Regions from separate parts of the Serratia sp. PL7 genome, predicted to be linked through region 2. Evidence: riboswitches for the same ligand, from Rfam matches in the RefSeq annotation. Region 2 holds a riboswitch; each other region holds the start of a gene.
The links. A riboswitch is a leader RNA that binds a small molecule or an ion and turns the genes downstream of it on or off. The one in region 2 is predicted to bind fluoride.

Region 1 (8,027 bases), on a different contig from region 2:
ATAGCGCCGCAGAGTGCGGCGGGTGCGCCACCGGTCGATGAGCAGCGACCACAGCGGGGAGTAACGCACGTTGCGCGTCCGATCGCGGCTCAGGGCGTGCATGCGGCGCTTGATCAGCGCCATACGAGCGAGCAGCCTCAGCGTTTTATCGCGCCATTTTACCGGCGCGGGCAGCGCATGAGGGGCTTCGCCGGTTTGCCAGCGGTGCGGCAGATCGGGAATTTCCGCCATGGCGGTGGCGATGCCGACCACCGCGATGCCGCTGTTCAGCACCCGTTGCGCCACCGACGGGCGGGCGATGCCGCCAGTAGTCATCACCGGCATGCGGGCCACTGCGGCGAGATCGCGGGCGAAGGTCAGAAAATAGGCTTCGCGCGCCAGGGTGCTGTCGTCCGCCGCTTCGCCCTGCATCGCCGGGCTCTCATAACTCCCGCCTGACAACTCCACCAGATCGACCGGCAGTTCGTTGAGCATCAACAATACCTGTCGGGCCTCGTCCGGCGAAAAGCCGCCACGCTGAAAATCGGCGGAGTTCAGTTTGACCGCCACGCAAAAGCCTGGCGAGACACGCTGGCGCACCGCGCGCACCACCTCCAGCAGCAGGCGGGCGCGATTCGCCAGCTCGCCCCCCCAACGATCGCTGCGCTGGTTGGACAACGGCGACAAGAACTGGGAGATGAGGTAGCCGTGCGCCGCATGGATCTGCACGCCGGTAAACCTGGCCTGTTCGGCGGCGTGCGCGCTGGCGGCGAAGCGGGCGATCACCTCGGCAATCTGCGCTTCGCTCATGGCCTGCGGCGGGGCAAACTGCTTGCTGTACTTGCCCATCGCCATTGGGATGGCGGAGGGCGCCCAGGCGTTACCGCCCATGTTGGCCATCACCTGACGGCCCGGGTGGCTGAGCTGCATCCATACCTGCGCGCCTTCTTGGCGCGAGGCCGCCGCCCAGGTTTTGAACGCCTCGAGCGGCGTATCCTGTTCCAGCACTACGCCGCCGGGGCCGGTCATGGCGCGTCCGTCGATCATCACGTTGCCGGTGATGATGAGGCCGGCACCGCCGATACCCCAGTGGCGATACAGGCGCCATAGCGCGGGGCCGGGCAGTTGGCCTTCATCGGCCAGATTTTCTTCCAACGCGGCCTTGGCCAGACGGTTGGGTAAGCGGCTGCCGTTGGGCAGAATCAGTGGGGTAAACATCGGGTACGTTCCTGTCGCAGGGGGAATGGCGCTATACTAGGGTTAAAGTTAACTTTAAGGTCAATAGGGCATGAAAATCGGAGAGTTGGCGGAGCGCGCCGGCATGGCCGCCTCGGCGATACGTTACTACGAACAGCAGGGTCTGCTGCCCAAAGCGGTGCGCGGCGTTAACGGATATCGGGTGTATAGCGAAAGCGCGCTGGAGCGGCTGCACCTGATCCAAATCGGCCAGAATCTGGGGTTTTCGCTGCAGGCGATCCGCGGGGTATTGGCGCTGCAGGGCAGCGCCTATCAGGATGGGTTGATACAGGGCGTCGACAGCCGGCTGGCGGAAATCGAGCGGATGATGGCGACGCTGAACGAGCAGCGTGAGACGTTGATGGCGACGCGGCGTATTCTGTTGGAATCCGGCGTGGCGGGATTATGCCGCGCAAAAAATGAAAAACAGGCCGGTGCGTGGCCGGCCGGCAAAGCTTAGCGGTGTTTAAAGGCGGAACGCCCGGCATACACCGCCGCGGCGCCCAATTGGTCTTCGATGCGCATCAGCTGATTGTATTTTTCGATCCGTTCGCCGCGGCTCGGTGCGCCGGTTTTCAGATGGCCGGCTCGCATCGCGACCGTCATATCGGCGATAAAGCTGTCGACGGTTTCGCCGCTGCGGTGTGAGATAAAGGTGCCCCAGCCGTTTGCCTGGCAAAGCTGCACGGCGGCGAAGGTTTCGCTCAGGGTACCGATCTGGTTCAGTTTGATCAGCGCCGCATTGGCCAACTTTTCATCAATCCCGCGCTGGATGTATTTCACGTTGGTGACGAACAGATCGTCACCGACCAGTTCCACCTGATCGCCCAGGGCGTCGCTGAGAATGCGCCAGCCCGCCCAGTCGTCCTCGGCCAAACCGTCTTCAATCAGCACGATGGGAAAATCTTGCACCAGCCGCTGGTAATAGGCCGTCATCTGTTCGGCATCCAGTTCAGCGTTTTCGCTGCGCAGGCGGTATTTGCCGTTGGCATAGAATTCACTCGAGGCCGGGTCCATGCAAATGGCGATATCGTCTCCCGGTTGATAACCGGCTTTCTCTATCGCCTGTACGATCAGCTCCAGCGGTTGTCGGTTCGAGGCAACCGCCGGCGCAAAACCGCCTTCGTCGCCAACGCCGACCGACAGGCCTTTCTCCAACAGAATTTGGCGCAGCGCCTGATAAACTTCACTGCCCCAGCGCACGGCCTCGCGCAGCGACGGCGCGCCCAGCGGCGCTATCATAAATTCCTGAAAGTCCGCACCTTGCCAGCGGGCATGCACGCCGCCGTTGATGATATTCATGCAGGGCACCGGCAGCAGGTTGGCGCCGAGACCGCCCAGATAACGATACAGCGGCAGCTGCGACAATTGCGCCGCGAGGCGGGCGGCGGCCAGAGAAACGCCGAGCAGGGCGTTGGCCCCCAATCGGCTCTTGTTCTCGCTGCCGTCCAGTGCGATCAACCGGCGGTCAATCTCCCCTTGTTGGCGTACATCCACCCCGCGCAGCGCTTCATTGATCGCCGTTTTGACGCTTTGCACCGCTTCCTGAACGCCTTTACCGCCGTAACGGTGCGGATCGCCGTCGCGGTGTTCCACCGCCTCGCGTGAACCGGTGCTGGCGCCGGAGGGAACCGAAGCCCGTGCCACGACGCCCGCCGCAGTCATTTCAACTTCGACGGTGGGGTTGCCGCGCGAATCCAGGATCTCTCTGGCGGTTACGTTTTCAATTTCATAGCTCATGGATGATCACCTCATTCTAGGGAGTGGGCACGTGCTTTATCAGCACGTCGATCGACAAATGGTTAATGAACTCGAAGCCGAAGGAGGCAAAGACGCCGAACGGACGGTTCTGATGGCCTAGCAGCAACAGATCGACGCCTTCACGGGCAATCAGGGCCTCGATGTCTTTGAAGCGGTGAATACTGACAATTGCGCGCACCTCCAGGGGGATTGTGCAGTCTTCCACCAGCCGGCTGAGCATGGCTTTGGCAGCGATCACCTCGCTGGACTGGCGATCTTTGGTTTGTGCATCGCTGAGGTAGTCCAGCTCGGCATAGTCGGCGCTGATGTGCGCCACGGTAATGCGCGTATTCATCTGCTGATTGAGGCGTTCGGCATGGCGTAACAGCAGCCGGCCGTCGCGTTCATCCTGCACCAGCAGTAAAGCATGTTGATAGAGCGACATGACTTATCTCCCTGCGTTAGCAATCTGTAGGGTTAACCACGGTAAAACCTCTTTTTTCCGGCTCGTCATGCCGGGCAGCGACACCTGCCGAATGGCGAGCACCCGGTTCGACGAGAAATACAGGGTAGAGCGGTGGCGGGTGATATCGGTAACCAGCAGCGCGGCCATCTCCAGCCCGGCCTCCTGCTTAGCCTGATCGAGCGCCTGTTGCAGCGCGGGCAACAGCGGATCGATATCGCTCATAGCCCGCACTTCTATCTGCGACAGCAGCAGCGAGACGCTATGGATGCGGTAATTCTTAGCGTCACGGTGCAGCAACTGCGGGGCGGATTGCCCCGAAAGATCGGTTTTGGCGGCAAGCAATCCGGCGATGAAGGCGTCATAGTCAACGTGAGAGATTGCGCATAACCGCGCGACCGCCACCCGATCCTGTTCGGTGGTGGTCGGTGCGCTCAGCGCAACGGTATCGCTCAAAATCGCGCCCAGCAGCAGCGTGGCCTGGGCGGAAGAAAGCGGCATCGGCGTATCTGACGTCAGTATGGACAGGATCACGGTGGCGCAACAGCCAACGGCGCGGATCCAGACATCGGGCGGGTTGCGGGTGATCAAGGTGCCCAGCCGGTGATGATCGATAACGCCGACCACATCGCTGTCGGGCAATGAGGCCGGCCCTTGTTCGACGTCGGTAAAATCCACCAGCCAGACTTTGCGGTCACGGAGATCGTCTGTCAGCAGCGCAGGTGTTTGTACGCCGGCGGCGGCCAGTATGTAGCGGGTTTCCGGCGTCAATTCGCCAAGGCGGAAAGCGACGGCCGGTTTGCCGAGGTGATTGAGCCAGTCCGCGACCACCAGCGCGCTGCAGATGCTGTCGCTGTCGGGATTTTTATGGCCGAAAACGTACAGCGGCATTTCCCGCACGGCGAGATCAGGCTGGGATGGAAAAGGGGTAAGACGTGAGATTTCATTCATAGCGACTCCTGACATACCTGCCTAAAAAATAAAGCGAAGTTGTATATCAGGCGTCATCATCCGGTTCGAGCGAACGCGGCGGTTGGGAAAGGTGGAACACCATCACCTTGTGAACGACTGTAGCGCAGCGCGGTGGCAAACGCAACGCCCGGCAAAGCTGGCGAGAATGCGCAATCGGATTGATACTGAGTGAGTCTATGATGGACAAGGATATTTGCCGCTAACCGACGGATAGGCTGAACGGAATCACGCAGGCTGGCTGCGCCGGATCCGTGGGTGACACAATGGGAGACAACATGCTTGAACCCTGCTTCCCCGAAAACGAAGCCGAACGTCTGTCGGTACTGAACTCGCTGAACGTGCTGGATTCGAACTCGGTGGAAAAACTGGATCGTATTACACGGCTGGCGGCGAAATACTTCGGCGTCACCATTGCGCTGGTGTCATTGATCGACCGGGATCGCCAATGGTTTCTATCGCGCTACGGTCTGGATGTCCGGGAAACGCCGCGTAACATCTCATTTTGTGGCCATGCGATCTTGCAACGTGAAGCGCTGGTGGTGCCCGATACCGCCAACGACCCGCGTTTTTTCGACAATCCGCTGGTGATCGGCGGGCCGCGAATCGGTTTCTACGTTGGGCAACCGCTGCTGTCGCTCGACGGTTTGCCGCTCGGCACCCTGTGCATTATCGACAGCCAGCCGCAGCCGTTTTCTCCGGAACAGGTGGCCGACCTGCACGACTTCGCCGCCGTGGTGGAAGAGTACCTGCAGAGCATTGAACGCCATGTCTATACCGAAAACCTGAAGTCCAACCTGCAACGCTCGGAAGCCTTGTTCGAACAGACCTTCGCCCAGGCGGCGGTAGGGATGGCGCTGGTGTCACTGCAGGGGTATTGGCTGCGGGTCAATCCGCGCATCTGCGAAATGTTGCACTATTCCGAGCGCGAGCTGATGGATCGCACCTTTCAGGACATTACCTATCCGCTCGATCTCAACACCGATCTGGAAAAACTGCAGCAACTGCTGAGAAACGAGATCAGTACTTACTCGCTGGAGAAACGCTATTTCCGTGCCGATGGCTCGATCGTCTGGGTGCAGCTGACGGTGGCGTTAAACCGGCTGCCTAACGGCAAACCGGATCATTTCATCTCGGTTATCGTCGATATCAGCGAGCGCAAGGCGGCGGAGGCCGATCTGTTCTCTCTGCAACACGAGCTGGAACAACGCGTCGAAATCCGCACGCGGGAGCTGAACGTGGTCGTCAAGAAACTCAACGAAGAGATTGAAACCCGGGTACTCGCCGAATATCAGCTCAGCACGGAGAAGGAACGCCTGCGGGCCATTACTGACAACATGCCGGCGTTGATCAGCCAAATCGACGGTAATGAACGCTACCTGTTCGCTAACAGCGCCTATAAAACCTGGTTTGGCCTGGAAGAAAGCCGCCTTAGAGGAATGACGGTGCGCGATTTTATGGGGGAGAACGTTTATCAGATAGCGAAACCGATGATAGACAGGGCCCTGGCGGGGGAAATGGTGAGCTTCGAAAATGAGCTCCAGACCCAGAAGGGGTTGCTGATGATCCACACTACGCTGGTGCCGTGCGAGGCTCAGGGGTTTTACATTCTGTCCATGGACATTACCGAGTTGAAGCGCCTGCAGCAACGGCTGGAGTACGATGCTACGCACGACATGCTGACTGGGTTGACCAACCGCCGCGCTTTTCTGCGTCGGTTGTCCAGCACGGTGCAGGCCTGTTGCGAACAGCGGCAAATGGCGCTGGTGTTCATCGATCTCGATGGTTTCAAAGCCCTCAATGACAGCTATGGCCATGACTTCGGCGATCTGATCCTCAAGACGTTCGCCAGGTTGCTCAGCGCCTGCGCCGGCGAGCGCCATAGCGTTTCGCGCCTGGCCGGTGACGAATTCACGGTCATCCTGTGGCCGTTGGCGGAACCGCAGCGCGAGGTCAGCGAATTTTGCGAAAACGTGTTGGCGCGGCTGGCTGATATTTCGCAGATCGGGCAGCAGACGGTGAGCCTGTCCGCCAGCCTGGGGGCGGCGATTTCCTCACACACTGACGTGACGGAGGAGATGCTGTTGACCCGCGCCGACGGCGCGATGTATCAGGCGAAATCGGCCGGTAAGGGCACTTATGCCATCTGCGAGTTATGAGCGTGAAACGGTGACCGTCTCAGGGTAAGCTGTTTTCTTCTTTCCTGTGAGCAGAACTCCGGACTGACTGCATGGCGTCTAATCATCAACACAAAGACTGGCTGGAACTGCGGCGCGATGACGAAACCGGCATCGAAAGCGTCAATGCCCACTTTCAGGGGCATGCCTACGATCCCCACGATCATGACGAAATGCTGGTGGGCGTGACGCAGCAAGGTTTACAACGTTTCAACTGTCATCGTTCCTTGCATACCAGCCGGCCGGGACGTGCCATGCTGATCGAGCCGGGCGCGGTGCACGATGGTCATGCGCCGCAGGCCGAAGGGTTTACCTATGCCATGCTTTATCTGCCGCAGCATTGGGTTTCCGATGCGATGAACCGCCGCGGATTAGGGGACGTTTCTGTGCTGGAAGGCGCCTTCCACAGCACGTTGACCGACGATCCGATGCTGGCGACCGCGATACAACAGGCTTTTTTTGCGTTGCATCAGGGGGAAGGCCGGCTGGCGCGCGATCAAAGCCTGGATCAACTGCTGACGCTTTTGGCGCGGCATATACGCGTCAGGCCAACGTCCCAAAGCGATGATGCTTTGATTGTGATGAATCGCTTACGAGACTACCTGCACGAGCACATGGCGGGTAACCCCAGCCTGGATGAACTTGCGCTTCAGTGCGGCCTGGACCGCTTCCGCCTGACTCGCCAGTTCACCCGGGCCTTCGGCCAGTCGCCGCATGCTTACCTGGTCCGGCTGAGGCTGCGGGCTGCACGCTTGTTGTTGGCGCAGGGGGAAGAACCGGCGTAGGTCGCGATGCAGGTGGGCTTTGCCGATCAGAGCCACTTGGGCCGCTGGTTCCAGCGCGCCTACCGTTTATCGCCGGTGGCCTATCAACGTCAGTGCACAAACGTTCTATACCGCTGATTCGCCCATCGCCGATGATGCGCTTTTATTTTAAGAGCACAACGGAGTAGAGCGAAACATGTTTGATACCAAGATAGCGTTTATCGTACGCGACGATCTGCAGACCTGGCAGCGGCTGAATGTGGTGGCCTTTCTGGCGACGGGCATCGCCGCCGCCGCCCCGGAAATCATCGGCGAGTGTTATGTGGATGCGCAAGGCAGACGCTACGGCGGCATTTCCGGGCAGCCGATGCTGATTTTTGCCGCGGATCTGCCGGGCCTGCAAAAGGTGCATCGCAAAGGGCTGGAGCGGGAATTGACGTTGGTTCCCTATGTGCACGCCATGTTTGCGACCGGGCACGATGCAGCCAACCGGCAGGTTTTTCTCGCTGAAGACGCGGACAATCTGGATTTGGTCGGCCTGGCGTTGCGCGGGCCGAAGAAAGCGGTGGATAAGGCGATAAAAGGCCTGACGCTCCACGCCTGAGAATGTCTTTGCCTGGTTTACCGACTGGACGCGCGAAACGCTCGCGCATGTCCAGGAGGGTGACGCGTTTCCGATACGGCGCTTACGCCTGGAAC
Region 2 (8,027 bases):
ACGCGTGAACGATCGCGGCCCTTATACCTCAGGCCGGATTATCGATCTGTCCAAAGCTGCCGCCGATCGCCTCAACCTGTCCAACAATACCAAGGTGAAGGTCGACTTTATCAAGGTAGCTCCAGACGGCACATTGAGCGGCCCAGGCACCGTGGGTACCGTCGTCGCCAAACAGAGCTACGCCCTGCCTCCGCGCCCGGATCTGAGCTCTGGCGGCGGGATGGACACGCAGATGCAGCAATCGGCACCGGTTGCCGCCCCTGCCGCTCAAGCGATTGATAACGGCAACATGAACTACAACGACAGCAGCGCTACTCCTGCTGCCTCCACTGGCCGTAGCGGTGGTTTCCTTGGGGCGCCGCAGCCGTTAGCCCCTGGCGTATTGGAAGGGACAGAACCTCAGCCGGCCATCAGCGCGCCCACTGCGGCCCCAGTTGTGGCCACCGCAGCCGCAACCAGTGCCAGCGGTAGCTATGTCGTACAGGTAGGTGCCCTGAGTAATGCCGAGCGTGCGCAAAGCTGGCAACAACAGCTGAGCCAGCAGTTCGGCGTTCCCGGTAAGGTCGCCGCCAATGGCGCCGTCTACCGCGTGCAGCTTGGCCCGTTCAGCAACCGTCAACAGGCGGTACAACTGCAGCAGCGCCTGGCCAATGAGGCACAACAACAGTCCTTTATCACTGCCGCACCCTAGTCGTGAAACTCGGTAGGCCGATGCCGCCGACAGCAGGTCATTGACTTATCTGAAACATTTTCTTTCAGGTAAATCTGTGTAAACCCCCTACTGTCGGCCGAATGGCTAATGCCTGCCGGGGCCCCGTCTGCTATAGTGTGACTCGTTTTTTAACTTAACTTTTACGGATGTTGTAGTCCCGATCATGAAACAGGTAACCTCTTTTCGCTTAATCAAAAGCCTCACGCTTGGCACCGCCATCGCGCTCAGCGCAGCGTCCGTTGCCCACGCAGACGACGTTAATATTAAAACCATGATCCCAGGTGTGCCGCAGATTGATGCCGAGGCTTACATCCTGATTGATTACAACTCCGGTAAAGTGTTGGCGGAATCGAACGCCGACGCACGCCGCGACCCTGCCAGCCTGACCAAAATGATGACCAGCTACGTCATCGGCCAGGCGCTGAAATCCGGCAAAATTGGCCAGGACGATTTGGTTACCGTGGGTCAGGACGCCTGGGCTACCGGCAACCCGGTGTTCAAAGGTTCCTCGCTGATGTTCCTCAAACCAGGCGACCGCGTGCCGGTTTCCAAGCTGACTCGTGGTATCAACCTGCAATCCGGTAACGATGCCTGTGTCGCCATGGCGGACTACGTCGCGGGTAGCCAGGACGCGTTCGTTAACCTGATGAATACCTACGTAAAACAGCTCGGCCTGCAAAATACCCACTTCCAAACCGTGCATGGCCTGGATGCGGAAGGCCAGTTCAGCTCGGCGCGTGATATGGCGTTGATCGGCCAGGCGCTGATCCGCGATGTGCCAGACGAATACGCTATCTATAAAGAAAAAGAGTTCACCTTCAACAATATCCGGCAGTTGAACCGTAACGGTCTGCTGTGGGATACCAGCCTGAACGTCGATGGGATTAAAACCGGCCACACCAACTCGGCGGGTTATAACCTGGTGGCTTCAGCGACGGAAGGCCAGATGCGTCTGATCTCCGCCGTGCTGGGTGGCCGTACCTACAAAGGCCGTGAAACCGAAAGCAAAAAACTGCTGACCTGGGGCTTCCGCTTCTTTGAAACCGTCGCGCCGCTGAAAGCAGGTAAAGAGTTCGCTTCTGAACCCGTTTGGTTCGGCGATGCCGATCGCGTCGAACTGGGCGTAGATAAAGATGCCTACCTGACCATCCCACGTGGCCGGATGAAAGATTTGAAAGCTAGCTACGTACTGAATACCCCGGAAATTCATGCTCCGCTGGCCAAAAACCAGGTGGTTGGTACCATCAATTTCCAACTGGATGGCAAAACCATCGATCAGCGCCCACTGGTGGTGCTGAACGAAGTGAAAGAAGGTGGCTTCTTTGGCCGCATCGTGGATTATATCCGCCTGATGTTCCATCACTGGTTCGGCTAGCCCTTGAATCGGCTGAGTTCGGCCCCATATAACAATTAACACTAACTCCCGCCCCGGCGGGAGTTATAATTTAGAGATACGCCACAGCTGGAGCGCACCCGCATGCAAAAGACTAAACTGAACGAACTGCTCGAATTCCCTTGTACCTTTACCTACAAGGTAATGGGCCTGGCACACCCCGAGCTGGTAGACCAGGTGGTTGAAGTGGTGCAACGCCATGCTCCAGGGGATTACAACCCGCAGGTCAAACCGAGCAGCAAAGGTAACTACCACTCCGTTTCCATCACCATCACCGCCACCCATATCGATCAGGTGGAAACGTTGTATGAAGAGTTGGGCAATATTGAAATTGTCCGTATGGTGCTGTAATTACAGCATAACTCCCTGCCAGCCAACCTGGTTCAGCGCCACTGCTGTCCGGGTTGCCCTGGTTCGTCAGGGATAAATGCTGGTCGCGGACCAGAGCGCCCGGTATAATGTTTTTTACCACTTCTGTAACCTGACGATGCCCCGCTTGCAACACAATAAGATCATTCTCCGTCAGCTAGGGTTGCAGCCCTATGAGCCTGTATCCCAAGCCATGCACAGCTTCACCAATCACCGTGACGAGTCCACGCTAGATGAATTGTGGCTGGTGCAGCATCAAGCCGTGTTCACCCAAGGCCAGGCCGGTAAGGCAGAGCACCTGCTGATGCCAGGCGATATCCCGGTGATCCAAAGCGATCGCGGTGGCCAGGTCACCTATCATGGCCCTGGCCAGCAGGTGCTGTACGTGATGGTGGATCTGAAACGCAATAAAGTGGGAGTACGCCAACTCGTCACGGCCTTGGAAGAGACCGTTATTAATACCCTCGCCCATTTCAAGATCGAATCACGCGCGCGCCCGGATGCGCCCGGCGTATACGTGGGCGAACAAAAGATTTGTTCATTAGGTTTGCGGATCCGCAAAGGTAGCTCATTTCATGGCCTGGCCCTGAATGTCGCCATGGATCTCACCCCTTTCCAACGCATCAACCCCTGCGGTTATGCCGGAATGCAGATGACACAAGTCAGCGCGCTGGCACCAGGTGTCGGGATCGCCGATGTGCATCCCATTCTGGTACAGGAATTTGTTCATTTACTCGGCTACCAGACGGTCGAGCTTCGTAACTGGAACCTGCACGATTATGAGTAAACCGATTCAGATGGAACGCGGCGTTAAGTACCGCGATGCAGACAAAATGGCGTTGATCCCGGTAAAAACGGTTGTCACCGAACGCCAGGAGTTGTTACGCAAACCCGAGTGGATGAAGATCAAGCTGCCCGCCGACTCTACGCGCATTCAAGGCATCAAGGCCGCAATGCGTAAAAACGGCCTGCATTCGGTGTGCGAAGAGGCGTCATGCCCGAACCTGTCTGAGTGCTTTAACCACGGTACCGCTACCTTCATGATCCTGGGGGCCATCTGTACCCGCCGTTGTCCATTCTGCGACGTGGCCCACGGCCGCCCGGTGGCTCCCGATGCCAATGAGCCGGAAAAGCTGGGGCAAACCATTGCCGACATGGCATTGCGCTATGTGGTGATCACTTCGGTTGACCGTGACGATTTACGTGACGGTGGCGCTCAACATTTTGCCGACTGTATTACTGCCATCCGCGCCAAGAGCCCGAACATCAAGATCGAAACCCTGGTGCCAGACTTCCGTGGCCGTATGGATCGTGCGCTAGAAATCCTTACTGCCACGCCACCAGACGTGTTTAACCACAACCTGGAAAACGTGCCGCGTGTTTATCGCCAGGTACGCCCAGGGGCTAATTACGAGTGGTCATTGAAGTTGCTGGAGCGCTTTAAGGAAGCTCACCCCTCTATCCCGACCAAATCAGGCCTGATGGTGGGGTTAGGGGAAACCAATGCGGAAATCGTGGAAGTGATGCGCGATCTGCGTCGTCACGGTGTAACCATGCTGACGCTGGGGCAGTATCTGCAACCAAGCCGTCACCATCTGCCAGTGCAGCGCTATGTCAGCCCGGCGGAGTTTGACGAAATGAAAGAAGAAGCGATGGCAATGGGCTTTACCCATGCTGCCTGCGGCCCGTTTGTGCGCTCGTCCTATCATGCGGACTTGCAGGCCAAAGGGCTGGAAGTGAAGTAACCACGGTAATCTTTTGTTACGTTTCGTCAATGATTAACGCCAAAAAACGGATGTCCTTACGGGCATCCGTTTTTTTATGGCTCAACAGCAGAGGCGGTTAAACGTCTTTCTTTTCGACGCTCTGCTGCGCCGTAGGCGTTTCAGCCGTATTCTGTGCAGGAGGGGTGTCTTCGCCCACCGCTTTTTTGAAGCCTTTCAGCGCCGCCCCCAGATCCGCGCCCAGAGTACGCAGTTTGCTGGTGCCGAACAGCAACACGATCAACACCGCAATTACCAACAGCTTGGTAATACTGATACCTTCCATATTCACCTTCTTTATTCATTTATGGCTGCAGGACGCAGCGCGGGAACAAACTTCGTCTATAGGTATTTAGCGACTTTCTTTCGACTATAACAACAACCAGTTGTAACAAGGTGAGATCTACCCGAGATGTTCTATGCTTAGATTATAGGGCATATTCTTAGCTATTCGCTTTTCCGGCTCCAGACCGGCTGCATAATTCATCACAGGGAAACATGGGATGCCTACAGCTACATCGGCTTTTAACACCCGGCGTGCAGGTCTTAACTTCGCCAGGCGCCTCTACCTGCCACGTATTGTCGGCCTGGGGATTGGTTTCTTGTGCGTACTTACGGCGCTCTATCCAGAGCACCAGCCGACTAGCGTGTGGATCTTGCTGGCAGTGAATGGCTTTATCTGGCCACATATCGCTTATCAATGGTCTATCCGCAGCGAAGCCCCCTACACTACCGAGATCCGCAACCTACTCATCGATGCGCTGTTAGGTGGGATGTGGGTCGCCATCATGGGTTTCAATGCGCTCCCTGCCGTGGTGATCCTGTCAATGATGGGGATGAACAATATCGCCTCCGGTGGGCCGTCTCTGTATTTCAAAGGGCTGATGGCGCAAATTATCGGGGCGCTGGTTACCAGTGCGATACTGGGTTTCACCTTTACACCACAATCCACTCCGCAGCAGGTTTATCTTTGTCTGCCGATGATCTTCATCTACCCAGTCTTCCTTGGCTACGTGACCTACCAAACCGCCAAGAGGCTGGCAGAAAAGCAACAGGAGTTATTGCGTATCAGCACACGTGATGGCTTGACCGGCGTATTTAACCGCCGCCATTGGGAACACCTGCTGCACAATGAGTTTGACAGCTGCCGACGCTATAATCATACGGCTACGCTGATCCTGATGGATATTGACCATTTCAAAAACATCAATGACACCTTTGGCCATGGGCTGGGGGATGAAGCGCTGATCGTTCTGGCGGAAGAGTTGGTGCTAGGGTTGCGGGCGGTGGATATCGTTGGCCGCTACGGCGGTGACGAGTTTGGCGCAGTGTTGCCAAATACCAGTGCCGAACAGGCCAGCCTGGCGCTCAACCGCATTCAGGAGAGTCTGAACGAAGTCGTCTTCCGTGAAGCCCCTGGGTTAAAATTGAATATCAGCGCCGGGATCGCCGATTACCAGCCCGAGATGCCCGGCTACCAGGAGTGGTTGAAGGCCGCCGATATCGCCCTATATCGAGCAAAAAATAATGGCCGCAACAGGCAGGAGCGGGCCGAACATCAATGCCAACCCACTAGTTTATTAAGCTAATAACTTGATTGGTGGATAAGTTGATAACGTAATCAGGTTTTCGTCTGTTCCGCCGCCTAGCCCTCTCCCAAAGCAGAGGAGGACCGTATGTTCCTGCGCCGGGCTACAACACCTGACTGGCTCCCTGCCCTTTTTGGGGAGGGTTGGGGGGAACAGCGATTGCAGAATTGTTAGCAATACCCATCCAGCTAGCAAAACCACAGCGACAGGGTGTAAAATCTGCCGCGCGCGATTGCTTCGTGCCAACAAACGGAGATGACATTCCTCCATAACCGCCTTTCACAGGCTGATGATGTCTACGTAACCTCTCAGAGAGGTGCGTAGGCGCTTGCCTGAACCTTTCTGAGCATCTTCCATCTTTAGAATAGGGTTTATCACCATGTGGAGTTCTTTACTGGCTGTGTTTATTGGCGGTGGTTTGGGTAGCGTATTGCGCTGGGCAGTAAGCCTTAAGCTCAACCCTCTACATCCGCATATTCCATTGGGCACTTTGACCGTAAACCTGGTGGGGGGGTTTATCATCGGGCTGGCTCTGGCGCTGTTTATCCGCATGACGCACATTGATCCGGTTTGGAAACTGCTGATCACTACCGGCTTTTGCGGCGGGCTGACCACCTTCTCTACCTTTTCACTCGAAGTGGTTTATCTGTTGCAGGACGGGCGCGTTGTCTGGGCTATCGCCAATATGCTGCTCAACCTGGTGGGTTCGCTGACGATGACGTTGTTAGCCTTTGTGCTGGTTAGAACGTTGTACGGCCATTAAAGTCTCGGGGCTTAATGTTTTCTTAATCTGCTATCGGGATAATCCTCGCTCAGTATCTTGGGCTGAGTGAGGAATTGAATGTTTAACCTGCCAAAAACCACTACCGAATGGATTGTCACCCTGACGTGCGTGCTGATCGTCCTGGCCTTCATCAAGGTTTACCTGTTCCCTTAACCACTCCCGGCCTGAAAAACAAGCATAAAAAACCCGCTCATGGAGCGGGTTTTAACAATTTTGGCTACTGTAGCTTAGATAGCGATAACGTTAGCAGCAGATGGCCCTTTGGCACCGTTCGTGATTTCAAATTCTACACGCTGGCCTTCAGCAAGAGTTTTGAAACCATTGCTAGCGATGGCAGAGAAGTGAACGAAAACGTCCTTGCTACCATCTTCTGGAGTAATGAAACCGAAACCTTTAGATTCATTAAACCACTTAACGCTACCTTTAATCTTAGACATCAAACTTACCTTTAACGTGAATGTAAGACACAAAATGTGTGTCCAATACAGTACAGCAATTAGACGGGATTTTGTCCACAACACAGATCACATAAAATCGATAAAAAGTGAAAAAGTTGGTTATTTGCCATGTAAATTGATGTCTGCGGTTACCAGTGATGCCCAAGGCAGCCCAATCCGCCAAAAAACCGTTGAGTAACCGATTAACCCTCTCCATGTCCCATTATTGCCCCTCAACCCACCGCTTTTAAGCTTTCGTCATGCTGATGGAACTCCGCCCCCTGTCACTGCACAGCATTACGCGTTATCATTAGCGCTGTTACGAACGACCTGATGAGAATGACCATGAACGGCAAGATAACGACTTTTTTTGAAGACAAAGGCTTCGGTTTTATCACCGACGAGAACGGGGAAAATCGTTATTTTCACGTGATTAAAGTGCAAAACCCAGAGCTGATTAAGAAAAACGCGCTGGTAACCTTTGAGCCAACCAACAATACCAAAGGGCCATCGGCCTATGCGGTAAAGGTACAGGCACCAAGCAAGTACATCACCATCGCCAACGAGAGAATCAAAATCTCCAGCATCAAGTCCTTCGATACCTTCACCAAAGAAGTACCGGTCAAGGTGGAGGTCGATAAAGAGAACACCGTGTTGTCCGTTGGATTACTGATGAACCGAATCCGTCCGCAAGTAGCCGAAGCGCCACAAACCGCCACGGAAACGCTGCGTATGCTGTCAGTTACCACCTTCCAGAACGCGACTCACGTCTTCTCTGAGCATGAAATCGATATCGATGAAACCGTGCAGGCGTTGAAGACTCTATAGCTCCTGAAAACATTCAAAGCTATTTGATGGCACCTGTGTTAGCGTGGGTTTTCACCTGACACAGGTACGCAACATGTCTGAATCCACCAGCGTTAAAGGTTACAATAACCGTACCACTCAAATTGCCTGCCCGAAGTGTGCTTATGTTACCG
Region 3 (8,027 bases), on a different contig from region 2:
GTACAAATACGTAAACGTGCAAAAACGATGGCCTGGACACCAGGGCTGGTGCTTGACTATGCACGTGCATTAAGCATGTTGGCGGATCCCCGGCCGGCCGGTTGGATAACTACCATACGACGTGCCCTAGAGAAAATGTTTTCTTTGCGCAAGCAATGGCGCGATGAAAAAGCACAGGGCACGATAGCGTCAGGCGTTCGCAGTGAGCCCTCAAATGACAAAGGCAACTAGCGATTATGGCAATGTTTCCCCCTTTATACGCAGGGCTTTATTATTGGCATCAATAGCATGACGAACACTCTGCTGATTGGTATCAAAAATATCGTCAATAAACCACTGCCCATTCTCAGCCACTAAATCAAACTCGGTGGTTGTCGTGAGGTTGCTATCTCTAAAAGCGCGAAAGGTGACTGTGGCATGCGATTTTTTATTATCGTTAGAGAGAATATTGATATCCGTCACCACCAGGTTCTGATAATCCTGACACTGGCAGATCGGGTCGGCGTCAAGATAGCCCATATCGCCAGGTAAGGTTAGCGCCTGATCCTCTGCCAACACAGCGATGAATTTCTTTGAGGCAATCCGCTTCGGGCCTGTTTCGCCGATGAATGCGGCTGTAACCTCATCATGGCTATAGGTGGCATAAATCCGTGCTAAAAAGGCACTGGGATTTTCAATGGCCGAGGCGGGCTGTGGGAGTGCAGCAAACGAAAGGAGAGAAAAACAAAGCAAAGCCAAAAAACGCATGGTTACCACCCCTTAAAAGTTCTCTATCCTTTAAATCAGCTGGTCCATACTACGGAGCGCTCACGTTGATGGCAACGCCTGATGGCTCTTAATCAGCTCTGTACGCAACTAAAGTATACGCTGGAAAGCTATTCCTAAAGAAAGGGATGCGATCAAAGATCACCACGGTGAACGCGATGATTAATATCATAACCAAAAACAAAATCACCAGAGACATCGCAAACCAGAAGCCACTTATTTCAATCGTTGTAAGCCCTATAGATGCACCATACAAGGCCCCGCATATAAGGATAAGTGACGTAGTGATCCCAACGAAGTTTGCCAGCCTTCTTCGAAGGCTTTTCTTCTGAAACTGAAACGTCGAGGGGTTAACACTGAAGTCATAGAAAACCTCCTCAGAAATCACCAGCTCAGGCCGTTGCAGCGAGGCAATCTGCATCAGTATTGCACGTGTAATGTCCCAGTGATGCTTGAATTTCTTTATTTCATGCACCGGGACTAAATTTTCTTTCGTTTCACCGGATTGGTTTACGGTGTAGATAACCAGGTTTTTAGTGTTGTTTTTATAGCCCGTATTACGAAAGCCAATCGTGGCCTTGGTGCCGTCCTCTAACGAGCCAGTGACTTCTGGCCATAGTAGCTGATAATGACTTACACCGCCTGACAGATCGTTGTATCGCGTATAAAAAACACCTTGAGAGGTGACGTTAAAGTATACCTCTCCATGCTTTAATTTTAAGTTGTCGCTAATTCTTTTAAAGAATAAATAATTCAGGGGGAGAAGGATTAATAAAAATAAAACACCAAGTAGAAAGGTGTCACCCTCGATAAAAAATAGGGTTGGCGTAGCCAGAGATGCAATGAAAACAAGTGTGAAAACGGGAGAAAGCAATAAGTAGAGCGTCTTTGTCGCTATTCTACGCTCGATGGCTGACACATCATCACATCGCTTGGAGGGGCTGGCGAAAAACGCGGTATGTTCGGCAATCATACTTTTATATCCCTATAATCAATCACATAATCCTGAATTAGTGTCTTGCTGTACCCTAGCTAGTTAGCCGGAAGGCTTAAAACCAAGGAACTCAAGCCTGGTAGATTACCAGACTCAGGGACTATTTTCTGCTTATGATACACGGCTCACTGCAAGGGAAATCTCCGCTTCTGGGGGCATGTGCCCGATATTCAGTAGCTTTGGTCAGTTTGCTTTCCTGTTTATGACAATCAAGCTTTGCATCGCAGGTGTAAGCATAGAAAGAATAAATATATATCCATTAATAACCCCGGCGGTTCGCCAGGGTTATTGCCATAATAGGTTATTTAAAGGCTGACTTTCCTGCAAACTGTGCTGACGAACCCAACTCATCCTCAATTCGCATGAGCTGGTTGTATTTTTCGATACGCTCACCCCGGCACGGGGCTCCTGTTTTGAGATGACCTGCACGCATAGCCACTGTCATATCGGCGATAAAGCTGTCGATCGTCTCTCCGCTGCGGTGTGAGATAAAGGCACCCCAGTTGTTGTCATGGCAGAGCTGAACCGCATCAAAGGTTTCACTCAGGGAGCCAATCTGATTGAGTTTAATCAATGCAGCATTCGCAAGATTTTCATCAATCCCGCGCTGTATATACTTCACATTGGTCACAAACAGATCGTCACCAACCAGTTCAATCTGATCTCCCAATCGATCATGCAGAATTTTCCATCCTGCCCAGTCATCTTCCGCGAGGCCATCTTCAATAAGGACAATCGGGAAGGTTTTAACCAGCATCTGGTAGTAGTCCGCCATCTCCTGCGAGGTCAGCTCGGCATTCTCCGTACGCAGATGATATTTTCCGTTTCGATAAAACTCACTGGAGGCTGGGTCCATACAGATAACGATATCTTCATTAGGGCGGAACCCAGCTCTCTCTATGGCAAGGACAATCAGTTCCAGCGGTTCACGATTTGAAGAAACTGCCGGAGCAAAACCTCCTTCATCGCCCACACCGGTTGACAGGCCCATTTCAAGAAGAACCTGACGAAGCGACTGGTATACTTCACTACCCCAACGCATGGCCTCCCTGAACGTTGGTGCGCCGTAAGGCGCAATCATATATTCCTGAAAGTCAGCCCCCTGACCGCGGGCATGAACGCCCCCATTGATGATATTCATGCAAGGCACCGGCAGCAGATTTGCCCCAATCCCACCAAGATAGCGGTACAAAGGCGTATGAGATAGTTGAGCGGCGAGCCGTGATACGGCCAATGAAACGCCCAAAATAGCATTTGCCCCCAGGCGCGCTTTATTATCCGTCCCATCCAGGGCAATCATAATGTTATCGATGCCGCGCTGATCGCGTACATCATGCCCTTTAAGGCTGTTATGAATCTCAGTGTTAACGCTTTTGATCGCATTGAGGACACCTTTCCCGCCGAAGCGCGTTTTATCACCATCGCGGCGCTCTATAGCCTCTCGCGAACCGGTACTTGCTCCGGAGGGGACGGAGGCTCTTGCAACAGTACCGCATTGGGTTGAAACATCGACTTCCAGGGTTGGGTTACCCCGAGAGTCCAGGATTTCACGGGCATGGATTGTTTCAATAATAAAGCTCATATAAACCTCTAATATCAGTTGGTTGCAATATGCTTAATCAACACGTCAACGGTCAGATGGTTGACGAATTCAATTGAATGGGAAGAGAGCATCCCGAAAAGTCTGTTTTTATGTCCCATAATGACCAGATCTACACCCGCATCGGCGACGTAGGCCTCTAGGTCTTTAAAGCGGCTGATCGTCACTATCTCTTTCACATCCACGGGAAAATTGACTGTCTTCACTAACCGACTAAGCATTGCTTTTGCCGCAATAATTTCAGCAGACTGCCGGTCTTTCGTTAAAGAGTCTGAGGTAATGTCTAACTCTTGAAGATTTGAAGTGAGGTGTCCAAGGGTGATCGCCGTCCCTTGTTCATGAAAACTCCTGGCGACACTTTGAAGCAGAAACTGGCCGTCGGTTTCATCGCTGAGCATTAACAGAGCATGTTTATACATTTGCATTGACTACCTCGAGGAGGTTGAGAAAGTATCCGTCAGCCACGGCAGTATCTCTTTTTTCCTGCTTATAATGCCTGGAAGAGACAGACACGTTAGATTGAGCGCATTATTTTCTGAGAAATATATCGTTGTGTTTTTCTTAAAGATGTCCGTGACAGCCAACATCGCAATGTCAAAATCGCCGGACTGACACTCTTTTGTTAATGCGATAAGTAGGTCAGCGAGCATTGCATCTACTGCTGACATGCTGGCGACTTCGATTTGAGAAAGCAGCACCGACTGGGCGTTAATCCGGTAGCGCTTGGCGTCTTTCTTAAGAAGTGAGTCTGGTGTTTGCCCCCCAATATCTGTTTTCGCGATCAGCAACTCTTTCACGAAAGAGTCATAATTGAGTTGGCTTATGGAGAATAATGACTGCACGGCAGCGATGTCATGAGCTGTAGTGGTAGGTGATGTGAGCGCAACAGTATCACTCAGTATCGCTCCTAACATCAGGATGGCTTGAGATGAAGAGATCGGCTGAGGATTTTCAAGGGTAAGGATTTGCCAGATCACCGTGGCACAGCAGCCGTAGGAACGTATCCAAACATCCGGAGGATCCTGTGTCATAACCGTGCCCAGCCGGTGATGGTCTATGATGCCAACAATGTTGCCGTCGGCAAGTGAGGAAGGGCCCTGTTCCAGATCGGTAAAGTCGACCAGCCATACCTGTTTGCCACTGAGGTCTCCGTCGAGCAAGGGGGGAGGGGCTACTCCGGCCTGCTGCAGAATAAACGCCGTTTCAGGTGTAATGTCACCGAGCCTAAAAGGAGTCGCGCGCTTGCCGAGATTTGTCAGCCAGTCTGCTGTAATGAGCGCGCTGCAGATGCTGTCGCTGTCGGGATTCTGATGGCCAAAGACATAGATCATTTCAGCGTCTCCTCTGAGGTATCAGACGCAAGAAAGATCAAAGGTAAAAGATGATTTTTTTTCATAAGTGTACCTGACATACGTGCCTAAGGATAAAAGCAAAAATGTATATCAGGCGTCATCATCCGAACTGGACAGTCCGGCGGTTGGGAAAGGTGGAACACCATCACCTTGAAAAAAAGCATAGGGCAAAATTATAATCTGTGCAACAAAAATGCCGCCTACTTTGATCGTGATCATTTTTTCCTGACATTCAGAAAATCGTTTAAAGCTTCACTACTTTGAATTCTAGGTGAATTTTATTATTCTGAATTACGTTTCACGACTACATTGAAGTACTCTACAACCGGACCCGGCGCCACCGTTATCACAGCGGCATCTGTCAAGAGGCCTTCGAAAAGGCCTCATCGTGAGGACAGAAGCAGTCTGTAGAATTGGGAGTGCTCCAGTGATGGAATAATATCCGATTAATCACTAAAAGCCATATCCTATATCAAACGTCCCTATGTTTGCATTGTAATTGTGCATTTTCATCCGTTGATAAGATAAGCCGATATTCCAATTTTGCTCATCACCAAAATAATATTTCCACCCAACGGCGCCATAAAGGCCAAGTCCGTTTTTACTCTCAATAGTATTATCTTCATGATAAAGGTTAGTGCCTGCTCGAATATAGAGTGAATGATGCCCCAAAGGCAGCGTGGCTTGCAAGGCGAGCGGAATTGTATGATAGGTTATATTTTCAGGATGAGCGTAACCATCTGAAATAATTAGGGCTGTATCGCCAGCTAGGCTAGCATGTCCATAGGCATAGCCAGTATAAATGCCCAGGTTTTTTGTAAAACCATATTGATACCCTATTTGTATATGACCACCTGCATCATTACCTTCTATATAAGTAACTCCAGAATTTAAAGATAACTCTTGCCCTGCAAGTGCAGATAGTGGAGCAATGAGGAAAAGCAAAGCATAGCATGTTTTTTTAATTTTCAAAATACACTCCTTAGATATAACTAAACGTTCTATGGTGGGAAATGTTTTTTGTTGATATCACCATGATGTAATGCCTAATGGTAATATTAACAAACTAAACAATGGTTTCGTCTATTTGTTGATACTCTAAAAGATAATCTACCTAGTCTTTTAATTGCGGTTTTTGTATGGGTGGGATGATGGTTTGACACTCCTCTCATAGAAGCGCTCACCATATTGTTAACTAAAAGAATGGTACCTATTAAAAATAGGGTTTTTAAAAATTTATTCATGATGGCAATGTCCAAAATATGCGTATTTTTATAACTCACTGTTTTAAAAAACATTTTATGATGTTTTTTATTGCTAATTACAGATCGTGAGGAATAGGAGAGGTAATAAATACAGGGTAAAACAAAGGCAAGGATGGATTTAGAGGGTTTATTCTCTACGTGTACCAAGTAATAATAGGTTTTTGTTGATTTTTTCATGACGATACCTGACAAGTTAGCCTATTTGAATAAGCGAAAATATATCAGGCGCCATTATCCACTTTATAGGTTAATTATAAGTGGCGGTTCGGAGAAGGTAGAGCACCATTACCTTTGCGTCAATTATCATTCAACAAAACAGGGAAATCAAGAAAAAAATAAAAATGGAAGCCAAGATGTTCAATATACCTAAGTAATGATAAATGGCGCCCCACTAACATATTGTATTATATTTATTTTATTTTTAGAGGTTACACACTGGTATCATTATCATGCACATCTCACTTACTAATTAGCTACATTACTTACTATAGTTTAACTTAGAATCAATGCGGCAACGCCACAAATGCAGTTTAAAATCCATGATGATTGTTTACTTTAAATTAAAAGTGATTTTAATAATTCTTTCTATGTAAATAATTTTGATGAGGGTTTAGTGATTTTCTAGGCATGGTCTAATGTTGGGTCATGTTTAATGGCATATGATTTTATGCTATGATTGAGGTTGATTAACTATCAGTGAGAGATTGATTCAATGAAGTTAGATGCAATACTTTGGGATTATGATGGAACACTGGTTAATACCGTTCCCAAAAATATTTCCATCACTAAGGAGATTCTATCCATTGTCGCGCCGCATTTGACAAAAGAAAATTTACCCAAATGCTTACAGAGTGAAGAGTTATACCATATTGCTAATCATAGAGCTAAAAATTGGCAAGAGCTATATATTGATTACTATGGGTTGTCACATGAAGAAATGTTAATTGCCGGAAGCCTGTGGGCAGAGTTTCAAGATAAAAATAAAACCAAAGTTGTGCTTTTTGATGGTGTTAAAGATGTTTTAATTAAATCAAAAAATATCCCTCATGGTATTTGCTCACAAAACTCAAAGGGAAATATCCGTAGAGTGTTTGAAATAAATGGGGTGTCTGAATTTTTTAAAGCTATTGTTGGTTATGATGATGTTCCAAATCATTACCAAAAACCACATCCATTTGGTGGTGTTAAATGTTTAAAGTCAATTTTTGGCCGTGCTAAAAATCATTCAATTATGTATATAGGTGACCATGAGTCTGATACGCAATTTGCTCGTAACATACAATCCGAACTCGGAATTAATGTTATCTCAGTCGCTGCGGCATATAGTCTTTCTGAACCTAAACACTGGAAAGTTAAGCCAGATTATATTGCATATACTACAAAGGAGCTTTTATCTATTATTGATATTCACATGTAAATATATTAAACAGGGTTTTAACTCAGGCGTTCTTGCAGGCGAAACGTTGCAATGCCCTGGTCATATCACACATCAACACTACGTTTAGTTTGTCATTCTTTCAGTCCAGAGCTACTTATAGCGCCTTCTTAACTAATATGACATGTACGAGCAGCCTCTTCGGGCTGCGCATTCTCGTCTTCAAGTTACTTCAACCGTTCAACGTCGGGCTGTACTGGCCCACGGATGGCAGACCATACGTTGTAATATTACCAGTAATGATAATGACTTTATTCAGATAATATATCCCATTATCACTTCAATAATGATAATTATTATTGAACTCTATTTTTGTGTTTTGGCCTGATTTCCCATTAAAATTATCTTTCATTTTTTGAATGATGATAATTATTTTGTATAACGGAATTGGTAAGGGGATATATCAAAGTGTAAATCAAAAAAATATATTTATGTAAGGCTATTTTTATTTATGAAACTAAAGATTTCAACAGATTTTTTTACTCACTATAAATGGCAATTAAAACAAGGGATTGTTGTGTTTTATATCCAATCTGTAACATAGATAAAAACGATCGATTGAGGTTTTTTCATTGGTAATAACGTGTTTTACTGTAGGTGTTATTGATTTAGTCTT
Region 4 (8,027 bases), on a different contig from region 2:
CGCGCTCTGGAGATCCTCACCGCCACGCCGCCGGACGTGTTTAACCACAACCTGGAAAACGTGCCGCGCGTCTACCGCCAGGTGCGCCCGGGCGCCAACTATGAGTGGTCGCTGAAGCTGCTGGAGCGCTTTAAAGAAGCTCACCCGGATATCCCGACCAAATCCGGCCTGATGGTCGGCCTGGGCGAAACCAACGCGGAAATCGTTGAAGTGATGCGCGATCTGCGTCGCCACGGCGTGACCATGCTGACGCTGGGCCAGTACCTGCAGCCGAGCCGTCACCACCTGCCGGTGCAGCGCTACGTCAGCCCGGCCGAGTTTGACGAGATGAAAGAAGAAGCGATGGCGATGGGCTTCACCCACGCCGCCTGCGGCCCGTTCGTGCGTTCGTCTTACCACGCCGATCTGCAGGCCAAAGGGATGGAAGTGAAATAACGCGTAATAGTTTGTTACGCTAAAGACGGCGGAAACGCCAAAAAACGGATGTCCGCAAGGCATCCGTTTTTTATTGCGAGCAGTCAGACGGAATTAAACGTCTTTCTTTTCGACGCTCTGCTGAGCGGACTGGCTCTCGGCGGTGCTGTTGCCGGCGGCCGGCGGCGTGCTGTCGTCGCCCACCGCTTTTTTAAAGCCTTTCAGCGCCGCGCCAAGATCGGCGCCGAGCGTGCGCAGTTTGCTGGTGCCGAACAGTAAAATCACCAACACCGCAATCACCAGAAGTTTGGTAATGCTGATACCTTCCATACTCACCTTCTTATCATAGAGCGCTGTGTGAACAGCGAGAAAAACTGACCTTGCCTGCGAATATTTAGCGACTTTCCTTCGGCTCACACAACCGCAACATGTAACAGAGTGAGATCCGTTGCAGGAATGTCACGCAACCTCGCGGCGTGAATCCCAGACTATTCTTAGTTTATCACCCGCATGATACGCTGCCGTGATACTCATCAGGGAGATGCCGGATGTATATTGCCCCATCCATTTTCGATGCCCGAAAATCCGGCCTCAGCTTCGCCAAACGCACCTATCTGCCCCGCGTCGCCGGTCTGGGGCTCGGGTTTATCTGCGTTTGCGCCGCGCTCTATCCCTTGGCTCCGCCCGCGGCGGTCTGGCTATTGCTGGCCTTTCACGGCTTTCTCTGGCCGCATCTGGCCTATCGCCTGGCCTACCGCGCCAAAGATCCGTTCAAAGCCGAGATCCGCAACCTCTTGATCGACTCCGCCTTCGGCGGCTTCTGGGCAGCGATGATGGCATTCAATGCCCTGCCGGCGATCGTCATCCTGTCGATGATGAGCATGAACAACATCGCTTCGGCCGGCAAAGCGCTGTTTGTCAAAGGATTGGCGATTCAATTGGCCACGGCGATGCTCACCGGCGCGCTGCTCGGCTTCCCGTTTCATCCATACAGCACGCCGCTGCAAGTCTATCTGTGCCTGCCGATGATCTACCTTTATCCGACGTTGCTGGGGCTGGTGACCTACCGCACCGCCAAACGGCTGGCGGAAAAAAAACAGGAGCTGCAACGCATCAGCACCCGCGATGGGCTGACCGGCTTATATAACCGTCGCCACTGGGAACATCTTCTGCATCGCCAGTTCGATAGCTGCCGCCGCTACCAGGACAACGCCACGCTGATCCTGATGGACATCGACCGCTTCAAAACCATCAACGACACCTTCGGCCATGCGCTGGGGGATGAAGCCCTGGCGGTATTGGCGGAAGAGCTGCTGATCGGCTTGCGCAACGTGGATATCGTCGGGCGCTACGGCGGCGACGAGTTTGGCGCGGTGCTGCCGAACACTAACGCCGAACAGGCGGAAATCGTCCTGCACCGCATCCAGCAGCGGCTGGACGCGGTCAGTTTCAAGGAGGCGCCGCAGCTGCGGCTGCAGATCAGCGCAGGCATCGCTAACTACCACCCCGCGCTGGGCGGCTATCTTGACTGGCTGAAAGCGGCCGACGGTGCGCTCTATCGGGCGAAGCATAATGGCCGCAACCGGCTGGAAACGGCAGTGCCGCCAGGGGAGTAACTTACTGACTTAATAACTTGGCAAAATACTTCGGCGCTTCGACAAAGCCTTCGCGCCGGTAAAACGTATGCGCTCGCTCGCGGCGACTGTGGCAATGGACCTCTAACCGATCGCAGCCGCGACGGTGCGCCAGCGCCTCGCCCTCCGCCAGCAGCCGCCGGCCTACGCCCGCGCCGCGCGCTCGGTCATCGACGCAAAAATAGCTGATGCGGCCAATGTCGCCGGCCAACGCCAGCTGCGGCAGGAAATGCAGCGACAACACGCCCAACACCTGCTCCCCGTCCGTCGCCACCAGCAGCGCCTCATCCGGATGCGCCAACAGTTGCTGCATGCGCTGCGTCAGAAACGCCTCGGTGCCGGGATAATCCAACGCCGTCATTAATTCGGCGATAGCATGGCGATCGCTCAGGCGCGCCGTTCTGATTTGCATAGGGTGACCTCGCAGAGTGTCGATACTACAAAATAGATGGCGTTAGGTGTAACATCCACCGGGTACGGCAAAAAAGGCCGTGCGGCACGCTGGAGATGACATTCCTCCCTAACCGCCTTCACAGGCTGATGATGTCTACGTAACCTCTCGGAGAGAGGCGCGTAGCGTTACGCCTGTCCCTTTCCGAGTCCCGTGAATTTCTCTGATTGAAAGGTAGTTGCCCCATGTTGAGTTCTTTACTGGCCGTATTTATCGGCGGCGGCGTCGGCAGCGTTTTGCGCTGGGCGGTAAGCATGAAAATGAATCCGCTGAATGCCCACATTCCGCTCGGTACGCTGATGGTCAATCTGATCGGTGGTTTTATCATCGGCCTGGCGATGGCGATTTTCACCCGCATGACGCATCTGGATCCCACCTGGAAATTACTGATTACCACCGGGTTCTGCGGCGGCCTGACTACCTTCTCCACCTTTTCGCTGGAGGTGGTATACCTGATGCAAGATGGCCGCTTCGGCTGGGCGCTGGCCAACATGCTGCTCAACCTGGCCGGCTCGCTGGCGATGACGCTGCTGGCCTTTATGCTGGTAATGTGGCTCAACGGGCGCTAAGCCCTTAATGTTTCCTTAATCTTGCATGCGCATAATCTCATCCAGTACTCCTGACTGGATGAGAAACCGCTATGTTTAGCCTGCCGAAAACCGCCGCCGAAGCGATTGCCATTGCGCTGTGCGTCCTGATCGTCGCCGCCTTTATCAAATCCTACCTGTTCGCTTAAGCGCCCTTACCCGCAGCACGCGTTCATCTTGCGTCTTTCCGGCCGTTTACACTACAATTGAGAATGAACGTTCACACCCAAAAATGTGAACCCGGCTCACGCGTAGCAAAGGATCGGGCAGATGCTCTCCCCCAACGACAGTAAACAGGCCAAGGTGCAGGCGCGCCGCGATCAGATCGTCGAAGCGGCGAAAATCAGTTTCCGCCGCCACGGCTTCCACGCCGCCAGCATGGCGGAGATCGCCCAAGGCTCGCAGCTCAGCGTCGGTCAAATCTATCGTTATTTCGCCAATAAAGACGCGATTATCGAAGAGATCGTCAACCGCATCATCACTAACAAGATGCAGCGGCTGGAAAACCTTGGCGATCACATCAACCTGATCGCCGGTACGTTGGCGGCGCGCACGCTGTTTCAGCAGCCGGGCGAGAGCGAAACCGATCACATGCTGATGCTGGAAGTGACCGCCGAGGCCACGCGCAACCCGGTGGTGGCCAAACTGCTCAGCGATGCGGAAGCGCGGCTGTTTCGCCACGTGTGCCACAATCTGCAGCGGCTGTATCCCCATTTCAGCGCGGAAGAGATCGCCGCGCGGGTGGAATTTATCGCCGTCATGAGCGAAGGCACCGGTTACCGTATCCTTACCACGCAAAAAGCCGATGCGTCCCTGCTGCGCGATCTGTATCAGCAGGCCATTTCTCACCTGTTCAGGAAACTCTAATCTCCCATGACCAAACACTTAGCCAGACAGCGTCTGGTGTACGCCGTCGTGCTTGGCCTGCTGGCCGCGCTGGGGCCGCTGTGCACCGATCTCTACCTGCCCGCCCTGCCGGAAATGGCGGGTGAGCTGAATACCTCCACCGCCGCCGCGCAGCTCAGCCTGACCACCGGGCTGCTCGGTCTGGGCGTCGGCCAGCTGATTTTCGGCCCTTACAGCGACAAATTGGGCCGTATGCGCCCGCTGCTGCTGTCGCTGATCCTGCTGCTGGGCGCTTCGCTGTGGTGTGCGCTGGCGCCCACCATCGACCAACTGCTGATCGCCCGCCTGCTGCAAGGCATCGCCGGTGCCGGCGGCGCGGTGATTTCCCGCGCCATTGCTCGCGATCTGTACGCCGGCCATGAGCTGACCCGTTTCTTCGCCTTGCTGATGCTGGTTAACGGCCTGGCGCCGATCGTCGCACCGGTGCTGGGCGGCGTGATGCTGCAGGTAATGAATTGGCGCGGTATCTTCGGCGTGCTGGCGGCCATCGCCGTGCTGCTGTTCAGCCTGTCGGCGCTGAAGCTGCGCGAATCCCTGCCGGTCGAGCGCCGCAGCCAGGGCGGTATCCTGGCGATGCTGATGTCGCTCGGCGGGTTGCTGACCCAGCGCTATTTCATGGGCCTGTGCCTGACACAGGGCTTCGTGATGGCCGGCATGTTCGCCTATATCGGCGCCTCGCCTTTCGTCTTGCAGCAGATCTACGGCCTCAGCCCGCAGATGTTCAGCCTATGCTTCGCCATTAACGGCGTCGGCTTGATCATTGCGGCACAGCTGGCCAGCCGTCTCAGTTCGCGTTGGGGGGAACGCCGGGTATTGAGGGGAGGGTTAACGCTGGCGGCCGTCGCGTCGCTGTTGCTGCTGTTGGCCGCCGCGCTGCATGCGCCGCTGGTCGTGTTGCTGGTGCCGCTGTTCTTCTCGGTAGCGGTGATCGGCATCGTCGGCCCGACCGCCTCTTCGCTGGCGATGCAAAGCCAGGGAGACAAAGCGGGCAGCGCCTCGGCCTTGATCGGCGTGTGCATGTTCGCCCTCGGCGCCTGCGCCGTGCCGCTCACCGGGCTGGGCGGCACCTCGGGCCTGTCGATGGCGCTGACCATCGTCGGCTGTTACGCCATCGCCATCCTGCTGTTCGGCCTGTTGGCCCGCCGCAACGACGCATAACGCGCCCAATAAAAAACCCGCTCAATGAGCGGGTTTTAAGAAATTCAGCTACGCAGCTTAGATAGCAGTAACGTTAGCGGCAGATGGGCCCTTGGCACCGTTCGTGATTTCAAATTCTACACGCTGGCCTTCAGCAAGCGTTTTGAAACCGTTGCTAACGATGGCAGAGAAGTGGACGAAAACGTCCTTGCTACCATCTTCCGGAGTAATGAAACCGAAGCCTTTGGATTCATTAAACCACTTAACGCTACCTTTAATCTTAGACATCAAACTTACCTTTAACGTGAATGAAAGACACAAAACCTGTGTCGATTACAGTACAGCAAGCAGGCAGGATTTTGTCCACCACCGCGATCACAGAAATCCGATAAAGAGTGAAAAAATCCGTGTTGTCCGGTGTAAATGGATTGCACCGGTTGCGATACGTTACCGTTCCAGGCCAAACCTCTCCCTGCGCCGGCGAACAACGAGCGAACGCCCAAACTCGCCCGCTTCCCCCTGTGTTGACGCCCCCATGCAGACGCAATCGCTATGAAATATAACCAGATGGTCTTTTTGCTTCGGCGGTCCCTGCACTAGGGTTAGGGTTTATTTCCCACTGTGAGCCAAGCCTATGACCAGCCAATTGGCAGACAAAATCATCGCCTATCGGCGTGAGCTGCACCAAAACCCGGAACTTTCCAATCACGAATTCGCCACCACCGCCCGGCTGACCCGCTGGCTGGAAGAGGCAGGCATCCGTCTGCTGCCGCTGGCGCTGAAAACCGGCGTCGTGGCGGAGATCGGCAGCGGCAAGGGGCCGATTATCGCGCTGCGCGGCGACATTGATGCCCTGCCGATCGACGAAATCGCCGACGTGCCCTTCAGCTCGCAAAACAGCGGCGTAATGCACGCCTGCGGCCACGACTTTCACACCTCGGTGATGCTCGGCGCCGCGCACCTGCTCAAAGCGCGTGAGGCCGAGCTGCCCGGCACGGTGCGCATCTTCTTCCAGCCGGCGGAAGAGACCTTCAACGGCGCCCGGCACCTGATCGACGCCGGCGCGCTGGATAACGTTGCGGCGGTATTTGGCCTGCATAACGCGCCGGAGCTGCCCACCGGCACCTTCGCCACCCGCGCCGGGCCGTTCTACGCCAACGTCGATCGATTCCAGATCCTCATCACCGGCAAAGGCGCCCACGCCGCCAAACCGGAACAGGGCGTCGATACCATCGTCACCGCCAGCCAGATCGTCGGCGCGCTGCAGACGCTGCCCAGCCGCAGCTTCAGCTCGCTGGAATCGCTGGTGGTGAGCGTGACGCGCATCGAAGGCGGCAATACCTGGAACGTGCTGCCGCAAACCGTGGAGCTGGAAGGCACGGTGCGCACCCACAGCGACGCGGTGCGCCGCCAGGTGCCTGATAAAATTCGCCAGGTGATCGACGGCGTTGCCGCCGCTCTCGGCGCGCAGGCCGAACTCCACTGGCAGCCGGGGCCGCCGGCGGTGATCAACGACGCCCATTGGGCGGCGTTCAGCAAAACCGTCGCCGCCGAGGCCGGCTACCGGGTCGAAGAGGCGGAGCTGCAAATGGGGGGTGAAGATTTCGCGCTGTATCTGCATCACGTGCCGGGCGTCTTCGTCAGTATCGGCTCCGCCAGCGAGTTCGGCCTGCATCATCCGCGTTTCAATCCCGATGAACGCGCCCTGTTCCCCGCGGCACAATATTTTACGCTGCTGGCGGAACGCACGCTGCAACAGCTCACTACCGCGCCAGAAAAAGCCCTCAGCAACGCCTGAATAACGTGAAATAGTATTTCCCCGACGCCGCAGATACCGCGCCGGGGATTATTATTTTCGCTCGCCGTGATATTTGCAGTTTTCAACATTTGAATATGCTGTTTTGTTGTTTTACATCCCGTTGCCGCTCATCAATAGTGGACACATCAGACACCGCGCGCCTTTGCGGCGCATGACAGGATAATCACGATGAGCGACAACGCGAATAATCAACGGCAATTACGGCTGGGCGCCATTCTGCACGGCGCATCGGGAAATATGTCCGCCTGGCGCCACCCGGATGCCACCGCCGACGCCAGCATCAACCTCGAATTTAATATCGCCTCGGCGAAAAAAGCCGAACAGGGGAAATTCGATTTCGTGTTTGTCGCCGATGGGTTATATATCAACGAAAAATCCATTCCGCATTTTCTTAATCGTTTCGAACCGCTCACCCTGCTGGCCGCGCTCGCCGCCGCCACCGATAAAATCGGCCTGGTAGGCACCCTTTCCACCTCTTACAGCGATCCGTTCACAGTCGCCCGCCAGTTCGCCAGCCTCGACCACCTGAGCAACGGCCGCGCCGGCTGGAACGTGGTGACGTCGCCGCTTGAAGGCTCGGCCAAAAACTTCTCGCGCGCCGAACACCCGGAACACAGCCTGCGTTACCGCATCGCCGGCGAATTTCTCGACGTCGCCAAAGGGCTGTGGGATTCCTGGGAAGACGATGCCTTTGTGCGCAACAAGGCTAGCGGCGAATTCTTCCGCACCGGCAAGCTACACACCCTCAATCACCAGGGAGAGTTCTTCTCGGTGCAGGGGCCGCTGAACATTGGCCGCACGCCGCAGGGGCGCCCGATCCTGTTCCAGGCCGGCGCCTCCGAAGACGGCAAACGGCTGGCGGCTCAACACGCCGATGCGATCTTCACCCATCACGACACGCTGGAGCAGGCGCAGGATTTTTATCAGGACGTGAAGCGGCAGCTGGTGGAACAGGGGCGCGAGCCGGACGACCTGCGCATCTTCCAGGGCGTCAGCGTGATCGTCGGCGACGACGACGCGGACGTCGAGCGCCAGTACCAGGAGACCGCCCGCCTGGTCAGCATTGAGAACGCCCTCAA

Region 1: it holds a riboswitch for fluoride, as region 2 does, so the genes downstream of both, N6G83_RS05810 (DHH family phosphoesterase) here and crcB (fluoride efflux transporter CrcB) in region 2, are expected to answer to the same signal.
Region 3: it holds a riboswitch for fluoride, as region 2 does, so the genes downstream of both, N6G83_RS38985 (manganese-dependent inorganic pyrophosphatase) here and crcB (fluoride efflux transporter CrcB) in region 2, are expected to answer to the same signal.
Region 4: it holds a riboswitch for fluoride, as region 2 does, so the genes downstream of both, crcB (fluoride efflux transporter CrcB) here and crcB (fluoride efflux transporter CrcB) in region 2, are expected to answer to the same signal.

Annotation. Positions count from the first base shown of each region.
Region 1 is NZ_CAMFLB010000001.1:1,239,631-1,247,657, reverse strand. It holds gene N6G83_RS05830 (NADH:flavin oxidoreductase/NADH oxidase family protein) at 1-1,197, opposite strand, end outside; gene N6G83_RS05825 (MerR family transcriptional regulator) at 1,268-1,675, shown strand; gene eno (phosphopyruvate hydratase) at 1,672-2,955, opposite strand; gene N6G83_RS05815 (universal stress protein) at 2,972-3,400, opposite strand; gene N6G83_RS05810 (DHH family phosphoesterase) at 3,404-4,369, opposite strand; fluoride riboswitch at 4,410-4,485, opposite strand; gene N6G83_RS05805 (diguanylate cyclase domain-containing protein) at 4,666-6,546, shown strand; partial or broken gene N6G83_RS05800 (AraC family ligand binding domain-containing protein) at 6,618-7,466, shown strand; gene N6G83_RS05795 (DUF2000 family protein) at 7,525-7,932, shown strand; gene N6G83_RS05790 (LysR substrate-binding domain-containing protein) at 8,015-8,027, opposite strand, start outside.
Region 2 is NZ_CAMFLB010000005.1:382,427-390,453, forward strand. It holds gene rlpA (endolytic peptidoglycan transglycosylase RlpA) at 1-691, shown strand, start outside; gene dacA (D-alanyl-D-alanine carboxypeptidase DacA) at 876-2,087, shown strand; gene ybeD (DUF493 family protein YbeD) at 2,190-2,456, shown strand; gene lipB (lipoyl(octanoyl) transferase LipB) at 2,593-3,261, shown strand; gene lipA (lipoyl synthase) at 3,254-4,219, shown strand; gene tatA (Sec-independent protein translocase subunit TatA) at 4,317-4,523, opposite strand; gene adrA (diguanylate cyclase AdrA) at 4,741-5,826, shown strand; fluoride riboswitch at 6,069-6,132, shown strand; gene crcB (fluoride efflux transporter CrcB) at 6,206-6,589, shown strand; gene cspE (transcription antiterminator/RNA stability regulator CspE) at 6,838-7,047, opposite strand; gene N6G83_RS24180 (cold-shock protein) at 7,393-7,875, shown strand; gene N6G83_RS24185 (YnfU family zinc-binding protein) at 7,949-8,027, shown strand, end outside.
Region 3 is NZ_CAMFLB010000017.1:149,610-157,636, reverse strand. It holds gene N6G83_RS39010 (HdeD family acid-resistance protein) at 1-231, shown strand, start outside; gene N6G83_RS39005 (DUF3828 domain-containing protein) at 235-747, opposite strand; gene N6G83_RS39000 (hypothetical protein) at 836-1,738, opposite strand; gene eno (phosphopyruvate hydratase) at 2,061-3,341, opposite strand; gene N6G83_RS38990 (universal stress protein) at 3,356-3,784, opposite strand; gene N6G83_RS38985 (manganese-dependent inorganic pyrophosphatase) at 3,788-4,690, opposite strand; fluoride riboswitch at 4,796-4,870, opposite strand; gene N6G83_RS38980 (outer membrane beta-barrel protein) at 5,165-5,683, opposite strand; gene N6G83_RS38975 (HAD family hydrolase) at 6,689-7,393, shown strand.
Region 4 is NZ_CAMFLB010000001.1:2,686,755-2,694,781, forward strand. It holds gene lipA (lipoyl synthase) at 1-435, shown strand, start outside; gene tatA (Sec-independent protein translocase subunit TatA) at 529-744, opposite strand; gene N6G83_RS13080 (diguanylate cyclase) at 963-2,030, shown strand; gene N6G83_RS13085 (GNAT family N-acetyltransferase) at 2,032-2,460, opposite strand; fluoride riboswitch at 2,543-2,605, shown strand; gene crcB (fluoride efflux transporter CrcB) at 2,685-3,068, shown strand; gene N6G83_RS13095 (TetR/AcrR family transcriptional regulator) at 3,357-3,953, shown strand; gene N6G83_RS13100 (multidrug effflux MFS transporter) at 3,960-5,150, shown strand; gene cspE (transcription antiterminator/RNA stability regulator CspE) at 5,208-5,417, opposite strand; gene N6G83_RS13110 (M20 peptidase aminoacylase family protein) at 5,764-6,927, shown strand; gene N6G83_RS13115 (LLM class flavin-dependent oxidoreductase) at 7,117-8,027, shown strand, end outside.